Regions from separate parts of the Marinomonas mediterranea MMB-1 genome, predicted to be linked through region 1. Evidence: predicted binding sites of a transcription regulator. Region 1 holds the regulator's gene; the other holds the start of a gene.
What was found. The regulator PhoB, encoded in region 1, activates phosphate uptake and scavenging genes when phosphate is short. The targets are predictions, from matches to a motif close to TGTCATANNNNTGTCANA.
Positions count from the first base shown of each region.

Region 2: a site for PhoB is predicted at 1,751-1,768, ahead of MARME_RS02310 (bifunctional 2',3'-cyclic-nucleotide 2'-phosphodiesterase/3'-nucleotidase). Genes of this name have one in related genera too.

Region 1 covers NC_015276.1:4,587,320-4,590,746, forward strand. The annotation lists gene MARME_RS20800 (chorismate--pyruvate lyase family protein) at 1-401, shown strand, start outside; gene ubiA (4-hydroxybenzoate octaprenyltransferase) at 505-1,359, shown strand; gene phoB (phosphate regulon transcriptional regulator PhoB) at 1,478-2,173, shown strand; gene phoR (phosphate regulon sensor histidine kinase PhoR) at 2,210-3,427, shown strand, end outside.
Region 2 covers NC_015276.1:477,957-481,383, reverse strand. The annotation lists gene MARME_RS02310 (bifunctional 2',3'-cyclic-nucleotide 2'-phosphodiesterase/3'-nucleotidase) at 1-1,616, opposite strand, end outside; gene MARME_RS02305 (DNA-J related domain-containing protein) at 1,864-2,442, shown strand; gene mltA (murein transglycosylase A) at 2,504-3,427, shown strand, end outside.

The DNA of each region.
Region 1 (3,427 bases):
AAGCAGGGTCATTTAAGGTGGAGGTCATTAGCGATTACATTGGCTTACCAACACAGAGAGAGCGTAACCGACTCAACTTACACGCTCGTGAGCAAGCGAGAATCCGTACCGTGTTACTTTACTGCAACCACCACGTTGTTATTTATGGTCGCTCAATTATTCCTTTACGCTCGTTACGAGGCCATTGGCGCTGTCTGTCTAAGCTCGCAGATAAGCCACTTGGTGGCTACCTTTTCAAGAATAAGCAACTTTCACGCAGTCCTATCGAAGTTACTCAGCTTCCCGCTGGATTAATGCAAAACACGGAAGAGAGTTTATGGGCAAGGCGGTCTATTTTCTATGGCTATGGTCCGGGTATCTTGGTTAATGAAGCATTTTACCCTACCATAGGCCAGCTGTAGCGTCGCAGTGAGTAGCACCATCGCGCGCTATCATTGCTAAATAAAATACGATTGAATAAGGTCGTTCGCATCCGACTATGACAACTAGGGCTCGTATAACTCCATGAGTAAACTCTCTGATTACGCCGACCTCACTCGCTTTAACCGACCCATTGGCTCTTTTTTGCTTATGTGGCCAACGCTTTGGGCATTATGGCTTGCGGCGAACGGTTGGCCTGAATGGCACTTAATACTGATTTTCGTATTAGGTGTGTTTAGTATGCGCTCCGCAGGCTGTGTCATTAACGACTACGCAGATAGAAAAGTGGATGGGCATGTAGAGCGAACGAAAAACCGTCCACTCCCATCGGGCCGCGTTGGTGAGAAAGAAGCACTGCTGCTTTTTGCTGTTTTAGCCGTACTCAGTTTTATCCTCGTATTGTTTACTGATCTACAAACCATTGCGCTTTCTTTCGTGGGTCTATTCTTAGCGGCACTGTACCCATTTATGAAGCGCTATACCCACCTGCCTCAAGTGTTTTTAGGTCTGGCATTTTCGTGGGCAATTCCAATGGCCTACAGCGCTCAAGGCGGCAGTTTATTTGATGTGCAGCTGTGGATGTTGTTCGTCGCCAATGTCTTCTGGACGGTCGCGTACGATACCTACTACGCCATCACAGACCGACCGGATGACTTGAAGATTGGCGTAAAATCCACTGCTATTTTATTTGGTCAATACGATCTCTTTGTGATCCTTGTTCTGCAAGGTTTAACCTTGTCATTATTAACTTGGATCGGGATTACATCCCACTTAAACTGGCCCTATTTTATCGGCCTCGCGGTTTGTGTTTTTTGGTTCTTTAAGCAATATAAACAAGGACAACACAGAGATCGCCAAGCTTGCTTTCGTTCATTTTTAGATAACAATCGAGTGGGCTATACGGTCTTTATTGGGTTGGTTTTAAGCTATATAGTCTAAAACCATGTTCTTTTTACGTCTATTCGTGTCTTAATTATGGCATAGTTGTGACATTTTAATGTAACTGTCACATTTACTCGTTTAAATATTCACCGTTCCTGAGATGAGGATAAATCCCGTGACCGGTAAGAAAGTACTAATCATTGACGACGAAGCACCCATTAGAGAAATGATTGCTGTAGCGCTAGAAATGGCTGGCTACGAATACCTAGAAGCCGAGAATGCACAGCATGGACATGAGATCATAGTCGATCACCGTCCTGACTTGATTCTTGTCGACTGGATGATGCCTGGAGGCAGTGGTATTGAATTGACTCGCCGCCTTAAAAAAGACAGCACAACAGCAGAAATTCCTGTGATTATGCTGACAGCGAAAAGCGAGGAAGACAACAAAATTCAGGGACTGGAAGTTGGTGCAGACGATTACATCACTAAACCCTTCTCCCCTAGAGAATTAGTTGCGCGTTTAAAAGCCGTATTGCGCCGCGCAACGCCACAAGGTGTCGACGAGCCAATCGAGGTAGACGGACTGCTTTTGGACCCAATTAGCCAACGCGTTAGCATCGGCAATAAACCACTTGAAATGGGTCCAACGGAGTACAGGCTGCTCAAGTTCTTGATGACGCATCAGGAGCGCGCCTATTCTCGAGCACAATTACTGGATCAAGTGTGGGGCGGCAATGTCTATGTTGAAGAACGCACGGTTGACGTACATATTCGTCGACTGCGCAAAGCCATTGGCAACACTCACGACTCCCTGATTCAAACTGTCCGCGGAACTGGATACCGCTTCTCCTCTAAACGGATTGCTTAGAGACGCATTAACAGATAAACGGATTATAAGACGAACATGAAACGAATCTGGAAACAGGCTCTGCTAAACTGGTTTATTGGCTTAATCGCAACCTTCGCCATCGGTTTTGCGTTAAGCCAGATTGCGATTGCGTTACTGCTGTATGTCTTAATCAGCTTAGCGTGGCAGATGTATCAGCTGTACCAGTTTCACTCGTGGTTACGCCGCTCAGGAAAAGCCTCTCCTCCAGAAACCAGTGGTATCTGGGGAGAAGTGTTCGACGCGGTTTATCGTCTGCAAAAGAAACAACGTAAATCCAAGCGAAAGATGCGCCAAGCTCTAAATCGAATTGAGAACTCAACCGCCGCCTTAAAAGAAGGCGTAATCATGGCGGATAATCAAGGCAATTTAGAGTGGTGGAATAATTCAGCGGGACAATTTCTTGGCTTGGTACGCCCTGTCGATCGCAGTCAAGCTATTACCAATATCGTCCGAAACCCAGACTTCTATCGTTACTTTACCCAAAAGCGATTTGGCGATCCTTTAATCATTAAAAGCCCAGCCAAAGAAGGGGCGTTCCTAGAAATTCAAACCACACTGTACGATCAAAACGACCATCTAATTTTTATTAGGGACGTAACGCGTTTACAGTTGCTAGAACAAATGCGCAAAGACTTTGTCGCCAATGCCTCGCATGAACTCAAAACGCCACTTACGGTGATTAAAGGCTATTTAGAAACCCTAGGCATGTTCAAAGATAATTTGCCTCAGAGTATGCAACGCGGCATTGATAATATGGCCGATCAATCTGAGCGGATGGAAAACCTCATCGAAGATTTGCTGTTACTGTCTCGGCTAGAAAGCAATGACAAGCGAGAAAATGACACTTGGCTTCAGGTGTCCGATATTTTCACTGCCATTGAGAAAATGGCGCAGCCTATCTTACATCCAGACCATACTTTGAGCTTCTCTGTCGAAGAAGGCGCTCAGGTTCATGGCTCCTACAACGAGCTCTACAGCGCATTTTCGAACTTAGTCGTAAATGCTATTAAATACTCGCCAAATGGCGGTGAAATTAACGTAAGGTGGGAATCTGACGACGTCAGCGGTTGTTTCGCAGTACAAGATGAAGGTTTAGGCATCGATCCGCGTTATATTCCTCGACTCACAGAGCGTTTCTTCCGTGTGGACAAAGGCCGAAGTTCTAAAACAGGTGGTACGGGATTAGGCCTCGCCATTGTCAAACACGTTCTTTTACATCACTCAGCGAAGCTA
Region 2 (3,427 bases), 570 kb from region 1:
ACATCGGTTATTCGATGGGCATCTGGATTTACAATAACGCCTTCTGAGTCATAACGCGCAGGTTGAGCCACATCGATTTTATAATCAATGCCATCGATAACATCAAAGTTATACGTCGGGAATGCATTATTAACCAAGGCTTGTGTCACATTAACGGAAGGGTCAATTTGATTAAACTGTCCCGCCGCCCGCTCTAACCACTCAACAACTTGAGCACCGCTCAGTTTAACTACTTTCAAGTCATTCGGATAAATGTATAAATCACTCACATTCTTTAATGCGATGTCACCTTTCGGCACATCGGTGAAATATTCTGGACCACCTCGACCACCTGCTTTAAAAGGTGCCGCTGCGGAAAGAATCGGTAAACTCTCATATGAGGTCCCACGCACAATATTTTGGGTATACCAAATTTGCGCATTATTAACGATCTGAATGGAAGGGTCGTCCTGCACAAGTGCAAAAAAGCTATTAATATCAGCGGTCGACTCACCCACTTTGCGTCGCATGTAAGACAGCGTTCCCTGATGCTCCGCTTGAACGGCATCATTGATTTTTTTATCAGCCTGAACCAAGGCGACGGTTTGACGGCCCTCACGTCGAGCGATGGCGCGAACGGCACCGGTTCCGTCCACCACTTGCCAACCACCTTCGTCGGTTGATTCGACTTTTAGGTCAATGATCCCTAAATGAGAACCCCAAAAGCCTGGCATAGTAGCAGGAACACCAAAAACGGTGCCTTTTTCGGAGTTAACCCCTTCAAACGAATCTAGCGCTTTGTCTCCTGGAAAGACGCGATGAGAGTGTCCAAACATAATGGCATCAATACCATCCACTTTCGCCAAATGATACGTGGCGTTCTCTTCACCTTTCTCGTAGTGATTGTTGTACATCCCGCTATGAGGAATCGCTACGATGATATCCGCGCCTTTGCTTTTCATTTCAGGAATGTACTTATGTGCAGTCTCAAGAATGTCTTTCGCAATCACTTTGCCTGTCAGGTTGTCTTTATCCCACGTCATGATTTGGGGAGGGACAAACCCAATGTAGCCGATTTTCAAAGTGTGCTTTTTACCTTGAGTGTCTGTGACGACTTTATCTTTAATAAGGTAAGGCTGAAAGTACGGTTGATCGTTCTCTGGATTATTGTCGCCGTCGTCTGCGTAAACGTTTGCACTAACGTATGGGAAGTTCGCTCCTGCTAAACTCTTCATCAGGAAATCTAGGCCGTAATTAAACTCGTGATTCCCTACGTTTCCGACTTCATAGTTTAAAAGATTCATTGCTTTGTAAGCTGGGTGAATTTCACCAAACCTCAGGACACGTCCCTTCGCGACGTAATCACCTAGCGGTGTGCCTTGCAGTAAGTCACCGTTGTCGACCAACACCGAGTTGGCTGCCTCCGAACGCGCTTGTTTAATCAAGGTCGCTACGCGTGAAAGACCCACTGCATCACTTTGTTTATCCGAGTAATAATCATAATCCATCAGATGCATGTGTATATCGGTCGTCTCCATGAGACGCAAATCTATCGTAGCCGCATTCGCTATGCTAACGCTGCCTAAAACGGAACCTAACACAAGACCTAAACCCGCTCGTTTAACACTTTGCTTCATTGCTCTTTTGCTCCTATACCTTGCCATATTTTATGTTCTCACTCTTATCGGTGAGTAAACATGTCCACTGAGAAACTGAAAGAAATCAGTTAACCATTATGTTAACCATATGGTCAATTACTTTAATTAACGAAAATGTCAGGACGATGACAGGGGGAAAGTTCGCGGACAGGAGCATTTTCACCTACACTAAACGACGCAGGATGCGGGTACATCACACATCGTTGACTGACACGAGAAAAAGTACATGAGAAACCCTCTGATCCGACCGATACTCTCTCAACTCAGGGACCATCCTGATGGCATTTCTGAGTTTGAGCTTCTAAAAAGCTTGAAAGCTTCTCTCCCAGAGCTCAACGATCTCGCCGAAGACCCTAACTTACAACTCTTCCGCCAACACTTTTTAATCATGAATGCTTTGTATCAGTTGCAAACATCCTTGTGGTCAGAAGAGCAACTTCAGTTGGATATCAACCCAACTGTGATTAGGTTACATAAGGTACAGCTCAACCAAAGCACTGGCTCTGCGGAAGTAAACGACAGTGTGGATGCAAAGCTTGCAACCTACTATCTCGATTGGTCGGAATATGAGAATACGGACAAAGAAGAGGTCCAACGCTTGCTCGACAGTTTCTACAATGGCTTAGTCAATGAAGATGAACGAGAAGCAGCACTGAGCACCCTGTGCATTGACGAGCCAACACCGACAAAAGACATCATTAAACGCCAATACCGCAAGTTGGCGCACCAAGCACACCCTGACAGAGGGGGCGATACCGAAACCTTTATTTCACTAAGACAAGCTTATGAGTGCCTAATGCATTGAAATGCTTTACAGTTTAATCCGTATTAAAGATTTTACTTCAACACTAAAAAGCTGAAACGATATGCATACACTTTTAAATCGCGTTCTAGCAGCCGTTGTCGTTGGCTCAGTTCTAACCGCTTGTAGCACTCTTGAAATAGATCCATCTAATGACTTTCCAAACAATGGTAGAGACATTTCCGCACAGAAAAGAGAAGTCCTCTATCTTGAAGAACGGCTTATTCCGGGCATTCCACAACCAGACAATTCATTTCGCGATGGCCTTACGTCGCAAGTTCGCTATTTGAATAAAATCAAAACGCCCGATTATCAATTTGAAAACCTAAGCTTCACAAAATCTGACTTACTAAAAACGACCGAAGAGCTCCAGCGTTGGCTAGAGGATTCTAGCTATCTGCCTAACCTATCCGCGCATCAAATCAAAGGGCAAGACCAACGGGGCAATGTTCAAATTACAGGCTATTACGTACCCGTAATGCAAGTGAGCCATGTTAAAACAGACACTTACCAATACCCTCTTTACCGCAAACCCCAGCCAAACCCTGACGGCAGCTTCCCAACACGAGAAGAAATCGACTTTGAGGGAGCATTGGACGGTAAGGGCTTAGAAATCGCCTACACAGCAAGCCTAGTGGATAACTTCTTTTTGCATGTTCAAGGGTCAGGCGTCATCGAATACGAAGACGGTACACAAGCGTTGCTTTCTTGGGGCGGCGTCAATGGCCACGCGTATCGAAGTTTAGGTAAAGAATTGATAGAACGAGGTGAAATCGATCGCGAGCATATTTCCGCTCAAAGCATTCGACAGTGGCTCGCCGACCACCCTGATAGACTGCGCGAACTCCTTTCCACTAACCCAAGCTACCTCTTCTTTTCAGAAGGCAATACCCGCCCAGTCGGCGCGGCCAATGTTCCTCTTACGCCGCTTTACTCTGTCGCAGTCGATCCCAACGTCATCCCGCTTGGCTCAGTCCTATTGGGCGAA